Regions from separate parts of the Streptomyces sp. HUAS 31 genome, predicted to be linked through region 1. Evidence: riboswitches for the same ligand, from Rfam matches in the RefSeq annotation. Region 1 holds a riboswitch; the other holds the start of a gene.

What was found. A riboswitch is a leader RNA that binds a small molecule or an ion and turns the genes downstream of it on or off. The one in region 1 is predicted to bind cobalamin.
Region 2: it holds a riboswitch for cobalamin, as region 1 does, so the genes downstream of both, metE (5-methyltetrahydropteroyltriglutamate--homocysteine S-methyltransferase) here and PGH47_RS12765 (prenyltransferase/squalene oxidase repeat-containing protein) in region 1, are expected to answer to the same signal.

What each region holds. Positions count from the first base shown of each region.
Region 1 covers NZ_CP116353.1:2,893,011-2,900,439, forward strand. Annotated here, with positions in the region: gene fxsT (FxSxx-COOH system tetratricopeptide repeat protein) at 1-142, shown strand, start outside; gene PGH47_RS12760 (alpha/beta fold hydrolase) at 180-1,100, opposite strand; adenosylcobalamin-variant (AdoCbl-variant) riboswitch at 1,682-1,776, shown strand; gene PGH47_RS12765 (prenyltransferase/squalene oxidase repeat-containing protein) at 1,901-3,118, shown strand; gene PGH47_RS12770 (SCO2322 family protein) at 3,115-3,780, shown strand; gene PGH47_RS12775 (energy-coupling factor transporter transmembrane component T) at 3,773-4,951, shown strand; gene PGH47_RS12780 (ABC transporter ATP-binding protein) at 4,948-6,801, shown strand; gene PGH47_RS12785 (ECF transporter S component) at 6,798-7,429, shown strand, end outside.
Region 2 covers NZ_CP116353.1:7,794,017-7,801,445, reverse strand. Annotated here, with positions in the region: gene aceB (malate synthase A) at 1-1,431, shown strand, start outside; gene PGH47_RS34535 (3-hydroxybutyryl-CoA dehydrogenase) at 1,428-2,300, shown strand; cobalamin riboswitch at 2,294-2,517, shown strand; gene metE (5-methyltetrahydropteroyltriglutamate--homocysteine S-methyltransferase) at 2,671-4,989, shown strand; gene PGH47_RS34525 (histidine phosphatase family protein) at 5,084-5,665, shown strand; gene PGH47_RS34520 (CbtA family protein) at 5,691-6,449, opposite strand; gene PGH47_RS34515 (CbtB domain-containing protein) at 6,471-6,692, opposite strand; gene PGH47_RS34510 (methylmalonyl-CoA mutase subunit beta) at 7,057-7,429, shown strand, end outside.

The DNA of each region.
Region 1 (7,429 bases):
GGGAGAGAGCGAGGCGGCCGACCGGCTGCGTGAGGAAGTGCTGGGCGCGATCACCGCGCGGCTCGGGGCCGATCATCCCCGCGCTCTGGCCCTGCGCGAGTGGAGTCGGTCGGGCTGGGAGTTCGACCCGCACCCGATCTGATCTGCGATGTGCTCGCCCACGTCGGCGAGCACATCCGCTACACGGCGGCCCCGAAGCGCTCGCGAGCACGGTCGCGAAGCCAAGCGAGTATTTCCGGTACGGCCGGCAGCGCGGCGAAGTGAGCCGCCCCTGGCTTCAGCACGGCAGTCGCTGAGGGAATGCGTTCGGCAAGCCATCGGAAGTGACCGACGGGCGAGAAGGTGTCGTGCTCACCGTGCCAAAGCAGCAGCGGGACTTCGACGATCTTGCCCGGCTCAAAGCCCCAGTCCCGTCGGAAGGACAGCACGTCGTCGAGCCAGCCGAACGAGGAGCGCACCACACTGGTCTCGTAGTTGGCGAGGAGCAGGCCGCGGATCCCACCGTGTCCCACCACAGCCTTGTCTGCCGTGGGCATCTCCGGAGTCAGTAACCCCAGCAGTGACTCCGGCTTGTCACGAATGGCATCCGCGTTGCTGGCCAGGTTGGCCTTGAGCTTTTCCAGGCACTCCTCGGAACCATCGCGGAGAGCCGCTCGGGCGGCCTTGTAGGCGATGACGTTGGACGGGGCCATCCCCTCGAACCATTCGAGCCCGTCCGCATCGGGAGGAGCGATGCTGACCAGAACGGCAGCACTGGCGACTCTGTCCGGAAGCAGCGCCGCACACGCCAACGCATGCGGCCCGCCACCAGAACGGCCCAGCACGGAAAACGGTCCAAGATTCAACTGGTCGGCGATGGCCGCCACATCCGCGGCGGCGTGACGCACAGCGCGGCCTTTTAACCGCTGCGACTCCCCGTACCCCGGCCGGTCGTAGGAGATGAGCCGGATGCCCAGCTTGTAGAGAACGCTGGTCCGTGGACGCGGACCGACCCTGCTGCCCGGAGTGCCATGCAGCAAGAACACCGGGTGGCCCTTCGGGTCCCCCGACGTCTCGAAGAAGAGCAGCCTGCCATCGCCGCTCTTGACACTTCCCAACACCAGGTGTGCCTCCCGTCGCCAGCGCCGCGGCCGCCCGGAGCAGGACCCAGAGAATCAGCATCCCGCCCGTCAGAGCGCCAGTCGACACACAAACCAGCCGTCATTCGCGACGGACCAAGGGTTTTCCGTAAGACGCAATGCCACGGGGTGACGGTTGCGCGTCCCGCAGGCCGCTCGCACCGACCAAACGGTAGAGGATTCCCACCCTCCGGCAGGTCATTCCAGCCACACCGATAGCCATTCGGCGCAAAATCCATGTTTGGTTTGACACTTCTGTGATCGCAACGCCCAAGGGCGGCGATCACGCGGTCCGAGGGCAGTACCCACATGATGGAGCCACTCGACACGCCTCGCATCCTGACGTCGGCCGATACCGATCCGTCCGCGAGGAAGAGCCGATGCCCCGGCCGGGATCATGCACACGCCCACCATGAAGCTCGGCAACCCCTGCAACATCCATGGGCGAAATCCAGCCGAACCGGCCACCCTCGACCTCGCTCGGCACCGGACCGCCTCCGCCGCCCCCAGCCCCCTCTCGCCCCCCACCTACCCCCGGGTAGAGTGTCGCCGTCGTCATCACACCCGTACGTGGGAAAGCCGGTGCAAATCCGGCGCTGACCCGCAACCGTGAACCGGTCGTCGTCGAAGGCCGGTGAGCCGGATCGCCGCGTACGGGAAGTGACCGGCTCACGTGCCCCGGCAGTCCGCCGGAGTGCGGCACCGTCGAGGTATACGGAGCCGAGCCGCCGGGGTCTCCCCTGTGCTGCCCGGTTCCCCTTAGGGAAGGGCACCCGCCGATCATGTACGTCCGTCGCAGCGCCGCGGTCCTGGCCGCCGCCGTCGTGATCGGCGCGGCCGCGCCGGCCATAGCCGCCGACTCCTCCCCCTCGGCCTCGCCGAAGCCCACGTACCCCGCCGAGCTGTACGGCACCACCGATCCCACCTACGACGGCGTCTGGCGGCAGTCCCTCGCGATGCTCGCTCAGAACACCGTCGGGGTGAAGCCCGCCCCGAAGGCCGTGGACTGGCTGCTCACGCAGCAGTGCGCGAACGGGGCCTTCGCGCCCTACCGTGCCGACGCCGGCGCCGACTGCGACGCCAAGACCCTCGTCGACACCAACAACACGGCCGCCGCCGTCCAGGCGCTGGTCGCGCTCGGCGGGCACGACGCCGCCGTCTCCAAGGCCGTGACCTGGCTGAAGTCCGTCCAGAACAAGGACGGCGGCTGGGGATACATGCCGGGCGGGGCCAGCGACACCAACTCCACGTCCGTGGTGATCGGTGCGCTCACCACTGCCGGGGAGAAGCCGGCGGACGTACGCAAGGACGGGAAGACGGCCTACGACGCCCTCAACGAGCTCGCCCTGCCCTGCAAGGACGACGACGGCGGCGCCTTCGCCTTCCAGCCCGACAAGAAGGGCAAACTGCTCGCCAACGCCGACGCCACCGCGGCCGGCGTCCTCGGCTCGCTCGGCAAGGGCCTCGTCGTGAGCCCCGGCAAGGACGCGCCCGCCGCGGACTGCACCGACGGCGGCTACCCGTCCTCGCAGCAGGCCGCCGTCAACGGCGCCGCCTACCTCACCGACGCCCTCGCCAAGGACGGCCACCTCACCTCCACCCTCCCCGGCGCCGAGGACCAGCCCGACTACGGCAACACCGCCGACGCGGTCGTCGCGCTGGCCGCTCTCTCCGGTGCCGACGCCGCCGAGAAGCCGCTGCGCTGGCTGGAGCAGAACTCCGCGAAGTGGGCGAAGCAGAGCGGCCCGGCCGCCTACGCCCAGCTGATCCTCGCCGCCCACGCCACCGGCGCCGACCCCCGCGACTTCGGCGGCGCCGACCTGGTGAAGCAGCTCAACGCCACCGGCCCCGCACCGCAGGCCGCGACGAAGGCCACGAACGAGGAGAAGACCAAGGACGACAGTCCCTTCGGGGTCTGGTGGTACGTCGGCATCTTCCTCGTCGTCGGCATCGGCATCGGCTTCCTGCTGAGCGGCCGCAAGAAGGGCCCCCAGGCGTGATCCGCCGCGTGCTCGCCCCGCTCCTGGCCGCGCTGGTCCTGCTGACCGGCGCGGCCCAGGGCGCGCAGGCGGCCGGCTACCGCTACTGGTCCTTCTGGGAGCGCCAGGGCGACACGTGGGTCTACGCCACCCAGGGCCCCTCCCTCGCCCGCCCCTCCGACGGTGACGTCCAGGGCTTCCGGTTCGCCGTGAGCGAGGACTCGAAGGACGCGACACAGCCCAGGGGCGCGGCCGAGTTCGCGGTGATCTGCGCCAGGACGCCCGCCGAGGACGGCAAGAAGCGAATCGCCCTGGTCATCGACTTCGGTACGGCGGCCGACGCCCCGTCCGGCGAGACGCCTCCCGCCCGCCGTACGGCCTGTGCCCGGGTGGCTCCCGACGCGACCACGGCCGAGGCCCTCGCGGCCGTCGCCAAGCCCCTGCGCTACGACACCAACGCCCTGTTGTGCGCGATCACCGGGTATCCGCAGAAGGGCTGCGGCGATCAGGTGTCGGGGGGCGGCCGGGAGACCGGGCAGCCGACCGCGGCCGGGCAGACCGCCGGCGCGGCCGAGGACGACTCGGACGGCGGGCTCTCGCTCGGCCTGGTCGCGGGCATCGCCGTGGTGGTGGTGCTGGGGGCGGCGGCGGTCTGGCAGGCACGGCGGCGCGGGGATGCTTGAGCGCACCGCGCCCCGGACGGGAGGCTGGTCCTCCGCGGCACAGTCGTGGCTGATCGCGCAGTTCCCCGCGCCCCTTCGGGGCGCTGCCGTCCCTCCCTTGCACCCCGGCGCCTGGTGGCTCTGGGCCCTCGCTCTCGGCACCGCCGCCACCCGCACCACCAACCCCCTCCTCCTCGCCCTCCTCATCGCGACCTCCGCGTACGTCGTGGCGACCTGCCGCCCGAACGCCCCCTGGGCCCGCTCCTACTCCGTCTTCTTCAAGCTGGCCCTGGCCGTCCTCCTCATCCGGCTCGTCTTCGCCGTGCTCCTCGGCTCCCCGCTCCCCGGCACGCACGTGATCGTCACCCTCCCCGAGATCCCCCTCCCCGACTGGGCGCAGGGGATCCGCCTGGGCGGCAAGGTCACCGTCGAGACCGTCCTCATCGCCTTCTACGACGGCCTGCGCCTCGCGACGCTCCTCATCTGCGTGGGCGCGGCGAACTCCCTCGCCAACCCCACCCGCCTGCTCAAGTCCCTGCCCGGCGCGCTCTACGAGATCGGCGTGGCGGTCGTCGTCGCCCTCACCTACGCCCCGAATCTCATCGCCGACGTCCAGCGGCTGCGTGCCGCCCGCCGGCTGCGCGGCCGGCCCGACACCGGCGTCCGCGGCCTCCTCCAGGTGGCGCTCCCGGTCCTGGAGGGCGCGTTGGAGCGGTCGGTCGCCCTCGCCGCCGCGATGGACGCGCGCGGCTACGGCCGTACCGCCGACGTCCCGCCCCGCGTCCGCCGCACGACCACCGCGCTCACCCTCGGCGGCCTGCTGGGCGTCTGCGCCGGGACGTACGGGCTGCTCACCGCCGACGGCGGCACCTACGGACTCCCGGTCCTCCTCGCCGGAGTCGTCGCCGCGCTCGCGGGCCTGCGCCTGGGCAGTCGGCGTTCCCCGCGCACCCGTTACCGCCCCGACCGCTGGGACGCCCGCGCCTGGCTGGTCGCCGGTTCCGGCGCGGCGGTCGCCGCCCTGCTGACCCTGGCCGCGGACCGCACCCCGGAAGCCCTGAACCCCGGCGTGATCCCCCTCGTCGCCCCCACCCTTCCCCTGTGGCCCGCGGCAGCGGTCCTCCTCGGCCTCCTCCCGGCCTTCATCAGCCCCACGCCTCGCACTCCCGCCGTCCCCAAGGAGCCGTCGTGATCCGCTTCGAGAACGTCTCCGTGACGTACGACGGTGCCGCCGAACCAACTGTCCAGGGAGTGGACTTCGAGGTCCCGGAGGGCGAACTGGTGCTGCTGGCGGGCCCGTCCGGCGTCGGCAAGTCCACCGTGCTCGGCGCGGTGAGCGGGCTCGTGCCGCACTTCACCGGCGGCACCCTGCGCGGCCGCGTCACGGTGGCCGGCCGGGACACCCGTACGCACAAGCCGCGTGAACTCGCCGACGTGGTCGGCACGGTGGGCCAGGACCCCCTGTCCCACTTCGTCACGGACACGGTCGAGGACGAGCTCGCCTACGGCATGGAGTCGCTCGGCCTGGCTCCGGCCGTGATGCGCCGCCGCGTCGAGGAGACCCTCGACCTTCTCGGCCTCGCCGACCTGCGCGGCCGTTCCATCGCCACCCTCTCCGGCGGCCAGCAGCAGCGCGTGGCGATCGGCTCGGTCCTCACCCCGCACCCGAGCGTCCTGGTCCTCGACGAGCCGACGTCGGCGCTGGACCCGGCCGCCGCGGAAGAGGTCCTGGCAGTCCTCCAACGCCTGGTCCACGACCTCGGAACGACGGTCCTGATGGCCGAACACCGCCTGGAACGCGTGGTCCAGTACGCCGACAGGATCGCCCTCCTGCCCTCCCCCGGCCAGGCCCCGCTCCTGGGCACCCCGGCGGAGATCATGGCCGTCTCCCCGGTCTACCCACCGGTGGTGGCCCTCGGCCGCCTGGCCGGCTGGAACCCGCTTCCCCTGACGGTGAGAGACGCCCGCAGAAGAGCAGCAGACCTACGCCAACAGCTTGAGCAACGGCACACCAGCGCCGCTCAAGACCGCCGGGAACCGGTCGAGCAACGGCACACCAACGCCGCTCAAGACCGCCGGGAACCGGTCGAGCAACGGCACACCAGCGCCGCTCAAGACCGCCGGGAACCGGTCGAGGAACAGCACACGAGCGCCGCTCAGGGGCGCGGGGAACTGCGCGACCAGCCACGACCGACCCGCAGCCGCCGCCTCACCACACCCCCCACCCCCTCCGCCGCCACCCCCCACCGCTGGTTCCGCCGCAAGCAGACCCCCACCGCCCCGACATCTCCCCATGCCGCCGAAGTACAGGCCCTCTCCGTAACCCGCGACCACATCCGCGCCCTGCGCCACATCGACCTCACCGTCACCCCCGGCGAGACCGTCGCCCTCATGGGCCGCAACGGCGCCGGCAAGTCCACCCTGCTCAACACCCTGGTCGGCCTGGTGGAACCCACCACCGGCTCGGTGGCCGTGGGCGGCACCGTCCCCCACCGCACCCCGCCCCGGGACCTCGTCCGCCGAGTAGGACTCGTCCCGCAGGAACCCCGCGACCTCCTCTACGCCGACACTGTCGCCGCCGAGTGCACGGCCGCCGACGCCGACGCCGGCGCCGAACCCGGCACCTGCCGCACCCTCGTCTCCGAGCTCCTCCCGGGCATCGCCGACGACACCCACCCCCGCGACCTCTCCGAGGGCCAGCGGCTGACGCTCGCCCTGGCCGTCGTCCTGACCGCCCGCCCCCCGCTGCTCCTCCTCGACGAGCCGACCCGCGGCCTGGACTACGCGGCGAAGGAACGCCTCGTGACCCTGCTGCGCGACCTGGCCGGCCGAGGCCACGCCATCGTGCTGGCCACCCATGACGTGGAGCTCGCCGCCGAGCTCGCCGACCGGGTCGTCCTGCTGGCCGAGGGCGAGGTGATCGCCGACGGCCCGACCGCGGACGTCGTCGTCTCCTCCCCCTCCTTCGCACCGCAGGTCACCAAGATCCTCGCCCCGCAGGAGTGGCTCACGGTCACACAGGTGCGAAAGGCACTGGCATGAGCGCCACGAAGAGCCCGCGCCGAACCCGCCCCGTCGACCTCGGCCCCCGCTCCATCGCCGCTCTCGCCCTCGTCAGTGCCGTAGGTGTCGCCGCCCTGATGTGGCCCTTCCTCGCCCCGCCCGAGTCGGCCGTCATCGCGCACAGCGAGGACGCCCCCTGGTTCTTCGCCTGCCTGCTCGTGCTGCTCGTCGCGGTCGTCGGGGCGACGATCTCGGAGTCGGGGCTCGGGCCGAAGGCGGTCGCGATGCTCGGGGTGCTGGCCGCGACGGGCGCCGCGCTGCGCCCGATCGGTGCCGGCACCGCCGGTCTGGAGCCGATGTTCTTCCTCATGGTGCTGAGCGGCCGCGTCCTCGGCCCCGGCTTCGGGTTCGTGCTCGGCTCGGTCACGATGTTCGCGTCGGCGCTGCTCACGGGCGGCGTGGGCCCGTGGATGCCGTTCCAGATGCTCGCGATGGGCTGGTTCACCATGGGGGCCGGGCTGCTCCCGGACCGCGACCGGCTGCGCGGCCGGGGCGAACTCCTGCTCCTGAGCGCGTACGGCTTCCCGGCGGCGTTCGCCTACGGCGTCGTCACGAATCTGGCGGGCTGGACCTTCATGAAGGGGCAGGCCTCGTCCATCGCCTTCTC
Region 2 (7,429 bases), 4.9 Mb from region 1:
CACCTCGCCGCCGCCTTCGGTGAGCGCCGTCAGGACCTGATGCGGGAGCGCCGGCGCCAGGCCCTCCGGCTCGCCGCGGGCACCCCGCTCGACTTCCCCATGGTCACCTCCGCCGTCCGCGCCGATCCCACCTGGCGTGTCGCACCGCCCGCCCCGGGGCTGGCCGACCGGCGCGTGGAGATCACCGGACCGCCCGATCGCCGTACGGCGTCCGACGCGCTCGACTCCGGTGCCCAGGTGTGGGTGGCCGACTTCGAGGACGCCACCTCCCCGACCTGGGACAACGTCATCGACGGGCAGATCGCCCTGCTCGACGTCGAGGATCGGCACACCACCCTCGTGGTCCGCCCCCGCGGCTGGCACCTGGACGAGGAGCACCTCGCGTACGACGGGCGCCCCGTGCCCGCTGCCCTCGTCGATTTCGGGCTGTACTTCTTCCACTGCGCCCGGCGCCGGATCGACGCGGGCCACGGACCGTACTTCTGTCTGCCGAAGCTGGAGAACCGGTACGAGGCCCGGCTGTGGAACGACGTGTTCGTCCTCGCCCAGGAGTTGCTCGGCATCCCGCGCGGCACCGTCCGTGCCACCGTGCTCATCGAGACGGTGACCGCCGCGTTCGAGATGGAGGAGATCCTCTACGAGCTGCGCGAGCACAGCTCGGGGCTCGGCGCGGGCCGCTGGGACTACCTGTTCAGCCTGATCAAGACGTTCGGTCACCGCACCGACTTCCTTCTCCCCGACCGGGCGAAGGTGACGATGACCGCCCCCTTCATGCGGGCGTACACGGAACTGCTGGTGCGCACCTGCCATCGGCGCGGTGCCCATGCCATCGGCGCCATGGCCGCGCAGGTGCCCGGCGAGTACCCGGCCGCGCTCGCCAAGGTCCGGCTGGACAAGGAACGGGAGGCGGAGGACGGCTTCGACGGGTCGTGGGTGGCCCACCCGGGCCTCGTCCCCGTCTGCCGCGAGGTGTTCGACGGTGTCCTCGGCGACCGCCCGCACCAGATCGACCGTACGCGTGACGACGTGGAGGTGACGCCCTCCGACCTGCTGTCCGTGCGCAGGATCAGCGGGCCGCCCACCGCCGACGGCGTGCGCACGAACGTCGCCGTGGCGCTGCGCTGCTTCGCGGCCTGGCTGCGCGGGCAGGGTGCCGTCGCCGTCGGCGGCCTGATGGCGGACGCGGCCACCGCCGAGATCGCCCGGGTGCAGATCTGGCAGTGGCTGCGGCACGGGGTCGTCCACCGGGAGACGGTGCTGGGACTGCTCGACGACGAGCTCGCGGCTCTGGGCGCCGAGTACCCGTGGGCGCCGGTCGACGAGATCCGTGCGCTTTTCGAACGGACGGCGATGGCGGGCGAGTTGCCGCTGTTCTTCACCCCGGACGCCTATTCCCGTCATCTGGTGCGCCGGACGGAGGCCGGGGCATGAGCGGGGGCATCCGGCGCGTCGGTGTGGTCGGCGGCGGGCAGATGGGCGCCGGGATCGCCGAGGTGTGCGCACGGGCCGGGCTCGACACGGTGGTGTGCGAGGTGGACGCGGTCGCGGCGCGGGCCGCCCGGGACCGGGTGACCGCGTCGCTGGACCGCGCGGTACGGCGGGGCAGACTGACGGAGCCGGCCGCGGCCGACGTGCTCGACCGTCTGGTGTTCACCGGCAGCCTGGAGGACCTGGCCGACCGGCAGCTCGTGGTCGAGGCCGTCGTGGAGAACCCGGACGCCAAGACCGAGGTGTTCGCCGCGCTCGACAAGATCGTCGAGGACCCGGCGGCCGTCCTGGCCACCAACACCTCCTCACTGCCGGTCATGCGGCTCGGCATGGCGACCGGCCGCGCGGACCGGGTCTTGGGCCTGCACTTCTTCAACCCCGTTCCGGTGCTGCCGCTGGTGGAGGTCGTGACCTCGCTGCACACCTCGGCCGCGACGACCGCCGCCGTCGAGGAGTTCGCCGCCCGGACGCTCGGCAGGACCGTGATCCGCTCCCGGGACCGGGCCGGCTTCGTCGTCAACGCCCTGCTGATCCCGTACCTGTTGTCGGCGATCCGGATGGCGGAGTCCGGCTTCGCCACCGCCGCCGACATCGACACCGGCATGGAACTCGGCTGCGCCCACCCCATGGGCCCGCTCCGGCTCGCGGACCTGATCGGCCTCGACACCGTCGCCTCGATCGCCGAGTCCCTCTACGACGAGTTCAAGGAACCCCTGTACGCCCGTCCCCCGCTGCTCCTGCGGATGGTCGAGGCGGGGCTGCTGGGCCGCAAGAGCGGGCGGGGGTTCCACACGTACGGCCGGGTAGGCTGACCGGTGCAGCTGGTTCGCCCCGTCCGCCAGGCGGGATGCGTCGTAAGAGGGAACCCGGTGGGAATCCGGGACTGCCCCGCAGCGGTGAGCGGGAACGACCGCCGTCATCAGCACTGAGCCCGACGTACCGGGCCTGGGAAGCGACGGCCAGTAGGAGTCCTCACGAGGTGAGGACGTGCCCGCGAGTCCGAAGACCTGCCAACTGCCCGCGTACGAACCACTCGTGCGCGGACTCCCGGTGACCTCGAGGGCGGGTCGGCGAACATGACCGAGCGGACGGCTCTGCGGCCGTCGCCGTCCGGTCCGTCACCCTTCGCGCTCTCGTCCCGTCACCGGGATCTCAGGGATTCATCTCGCGAAGGAGATCTCCGTGACCACCAAGCCCGCAGCCGCGGCAGCACGGGCCACCGTGTACGGCTACCCCCGTCAGGGCCCGGACCGGGAACTGAAGAAGGCGATCGAGGGCTACTGGAAGGGCCGCGTCAGCGCCGACGCCCTCCGTGCCACCGCCGCCGAACTGCGCCGCGCCAACTGGCGCCGGCTCGCCGACGCAGGCATCCACGAGGTGCCGACCGGCGACTTCTCGTACTACGACCACGTCCTGGACACCACCGTAGCGCTCGGCGCGATCCCCGAGCGGCATCGCGTCGCCGTCGAGACCGACGCCCTGGACGGCTACTTCGCCATGGCCCGCGGCACGCAGGACGTCGCGCCGCTGGAGATGACGAAGTGGTTCGACACCAACTACCACTACCTCGTACCGGAGTTGGGCCCGGACACCGTCTTCACCGCGGACTCGGCCAAGCAGGTCGCCGAACTGAAGGAGGCCCTGGCGCTGGGCCTGACCGCCCGGCCCGTCCTCGTCGGGCCGGTCACCTACCTGCTGCTCGCCAAGCCGGCGCCCGGCGTCGCCGCGGACTTCGAGCCGCTCACCCTGCTGGACCGGCTGCTGCCGGTGTACGCGCGGATCCTGGCCGACCTGCGTGCGGCGGGCGCCGAGTGGGTCCAGCTGGACGAGCCCGCGCTGGTCCAGGACCGCACCCCGGCCGAACTGAACGCCGCCGGGCGCGCCTACCGTGACCTCGGCGCCCGCACCGACCGGCCGAAGCTGCTGCTCGCCTCGTACTTCGGCCGGCTCGGCGAGGCGCTGCCCGTGCTGGCGAAGGCCCCGGTCGAGGGGCTGGCGCTCGACTTCACGGAGGCGGCGGGCGGCAACCTCCAGGCGCTGGCCGCGGCCGGCGGGCTGCCCGGCAAGCGCCTGGTCGCCGGTGTCGTCAACGGCCGCAACGTCTGGGTCAACGACCTGTCGGCGTCGCTCGCCACGCTCGGCACCCTGCTGGGTCTCGCCGACCGGGTCGACGTCGCGGCCTCCTGCTCCCTGCTGCACGTGCCGCTGGACGCGGCCGCCGAGCGCGACATCGAGCCGCAGATCCGGCGCTGGCTGGCCTTCGCCCGGCAGAAGACCGCCGAGGTCGTCACCCTCGCCAAGGGCCTCGCCCAGGGCACCGGCGCGATCACCGCCGAACTCGCCGCGAACCGGGCGGACCTGGCCTCCCGAGCGAGCTCGCCGATCACCCGCGACGCGGCCGTGCGGTCCCGTGCGGCAGCCGTCACCGCCGGGGACGCCCGCCGCTCGCAGTCGTACGCCGAGCGGGCCGCGGCCCAACGCGCCCACCTCGGGCTGCCGTTGCTGCCGACGACCACGATCGGTTCGTTCCCGCAGACCGGCGAACTGCGCACCGCGCGCGCGGACCTGCGGGCCGGCCGGATCGGCACGGCCGCCTACGAGGACCGGGTCAGGGCCGAGATCCAGGAGGTCGTCGCCTTCCAGGAGAAGACCGGCATCGACGTCCTGGTGCACGGCGAGCCCGAACGCAACGACATGGTCCAGTACTTCGCCGAGCGGCTGACCGGATACCTCGCCACGCAGCACGGCTGGGTGCAGTCCTACGGCACCCGTTACGTCCGCCCGCCGATCCTGGCCGGTGACATCTCGCGGCCCGAGCCGATGACGGTGCGCTGGACGGCGTACGCCCAGTCCCTGACGTCCCGCCCGGTCAAGGGCATGCTCACCGGGCCGGTCACCATGCTCGCCTGGTCCTTCGTCCGCGACGACCAGCCGCTCGGCGAGACGGCCCGCCAGGTCGCCCTCGCCCTGCGCGACGAGGTGAGCGACCTGGAGGCGGGCGGCACCCGCGTCATCCAGGTCGACGAACCGGCCCTGCGGGAGACCCTGCCGCTGCGCGCCGCCGACCGGGCCGGGTATCTCGCCTGGGCCACCGAGGCGTTCCGGCTGACCACCGGCGGGGTCCGGCCGGACACCCAGATCCACACCCACATGTGCTACGCCGAGTTCGGCGACATCGTCCGGGCCATCGACGACCTCGACGCGGACGTCATCAGCCTGGAGGCCGCCCGCTCGCACATGCAGGTCGCCCGGGAACTCGCGGCCCACGGCTATCCGCGCGAGGCCGGGCCGGGTGTCTACGACATCCACTCCCCGCGGGTGCCGAGCGTGACGGAGGCTGCCGAGCTGCTCCGCACCGGTCTGAAGGCGATCCCCGCCGAACGGCTGTGGGTCAACCCCGACTGCGGCCTGAAGACCCGCGGCTGGCCGGAGACCCGGGCCTCGCTGGAGAACCTGGTGGCGGCGGCCCGTACGGTACGGGGCGAGCTGTCCCCGTCCTGACCCGGCCGACCGGCCAGGGGCCCTCACCGTTCTCGCGGTGAGGGCCCCCGGGCAGCCAGGAGCACGTCATGACCCCGGCCCGAGGAGCGACCGCGTGACCAGCCGCGTCACCTTGATCTCACCCGCGATGAACGCGAGCCTGCGCCGGGCCCGCTTCGACGACGGCCGGACCCCGCTCGACGACACCGGCACGGCACAGGCACGCGCGGCCGCCGGCACCCTGCCCCCGGCCGCCCGGGTGCTCACCTCGCCGAGCCTGCGCTGCCGGGAGACGGCCGAGGCTCTCGGTCTGCACGGCCCGGCGGTCCCGGAGTCGGCGGGACCGGACGTCGGCCGCTGGCGGGGCCGCACGCTCGACGAGGTGAGTGCCGCCGAGCCGGAGTCGGTGGGCAGCTGGCTCACGGACCCGGGCCACGCTCCGCACGGGGGCGAGTCGGTGCGGGAGTTCTGCGGCCGGATCGCCCGGTGGCTGACGGACGTGCGGGACCTGGACGGCCGTACGGTCGCCGTGGTCGAGCCGGAGGTCGTTCGCGCGGCTGTCCTGCACGCCCTCGGGATGCCCGAGGCGGCCTTCTGGCGTCTCGACGTCGCCCCGCTGACGGCAACGGAGCTCAGTGGGCGCGGCGGGCGCTGGAACCTGCGACTGGGGCGGCCCCTGGCGCCGGACGCCGACTAGGCCGTTGCGCGTGAGCGCATGCCCGTCAGCCGGTCGCGGCCGCCGCCGAGGCCGGCGCCGCGGCGGCCGGCCGGGGGTTCAGCAGTCGCTCGGCCAGCTCGCCGAAGAGCAGCCCGAAGCCCGCCCACAGCGTGACCTGCATGGCCAGCGCGGACAGCCGGAACCGCCACAGCACGGTGGCCGGGAAGTCCGCGGGGACCTCGTTGACGACCGGCAGGAACGCGAACGCCAGGCCGATCACCAGGGCGAACGCGGCCACCGCGACGACGGTGGCGTACCAGTTGCCCAGTCTCGGGGCGAGTCGCCTGCCGAGGATGGTCGCGGCCACCGCGATCAGGACGCTGAGCACCATCATCAGGAAGTACAGGGTGGTCCGCCTGCCGATGGTGTCGGGGTCGCCGACGGCGGGCGGGTTGGCCGGGTACTTCAGGAACGGCACGACATAGACGGCGAGCAGCGCGCAGCCGGACAGCAGCAGCGCGGTGGCCCGCGGTGAGAAGCGGCCGACGCGGCCGAGGGCGAAGCAGTAGGCGAGAGCGGCGATGCCGCCGAAGGAGACGCCGTAGATCAGGACACCGGTGGCGAGGCCGGCGGTGGACTGGAGGCTGCGGGAGACGAGTTCGACCTCGTGCTCGTGCCCGGCGGCGTGGGCTTCCTCGAAGCCGATCGCCTTGTCGACGCTCGGCTCACCGAGGACGTAGGCCACGATCAGCGCGAGGACGCCCGCGCCGAGGCCGGCGAGCATGCCTCGCACGAGCAGATTTCGCACGGTTGCGGAGTTCATGGGTTCTGCGGCTCCCCGGCGTCAGTGGCAGGGGAAACCGAGCAGGTGGCGGGCGTCGTGCACCCACTCGTGGACGTCCTCGCCGGAGACGACGGAGGTGGCGCCCTGCTCGGCGCCGACGAAGTACAGCAGGACCAGCATCAGGATGCCGAAGAAGACCGCCCAGGGGACGATCGCGCCGATCGGCAGTTTGACGGGGAGAGCGGGGGTGTTGGCGGTCGGCTGGGCGACATGCTGCGCCATGGCAGGGCTCCTTCGGGAGTTCGCGTCCCATTTCGGTGGTGCACATGACGACGGCCGCGGGTCTGACTCACCGCCCCTTCGAGGGGGCGGCATACAGTGGCGCGACCGTGCCGGATTCCCACCGGCTTCCGTCGTGCCGTCGTCGATATCGCCCTGACCGTACTCCTCGACCAGGACATGACCAATGGCGGGCGGGCTCGCGGGACCCTGCTCTGACCGAACCTTTACCTGAGACGAAAGCCGCGGATCGCCCCTTCCCCGACGGCCGGAAAAGATGCGGAGACGCAGGTCACAATGTGGGAGAGGGCAAGGTCACAGCCGTGGCCACTGCTGCTCCTTTGTCGATCTGACCTAGCATCCGAGCATGACGGTCCTGCCTGACGACGGGCTCTCGCTGGCCGCCGAGTTCCCTGACGCAACCCATGAGCAGTGGCAACACCTGGTGACAGGTGTGCTGCGCAAGTCGGGCAAGGACGTCTCGGGCACGGCCGCGGAAGACGCTCTGTCCACTGCCCTGGAGGACGGGTTGCGCACCCGCCCTCTGTACAGCGCGCGTGACGCCGCGCCCGATGCCGGCCTGCCCGGCTTCGCCCCGTTCGTCCGCGGCGGTCGCGCCGAGGGCAACACGGCCGGCGGCTGGGACGTCCGGCAGCGGCACACGGCGCTCACGGACGGCGTGGTGCTCGCGGACCTGGAGAACGGCGTCACCTCGCTCTGGCTGGTCCTCGGCGAGGGCG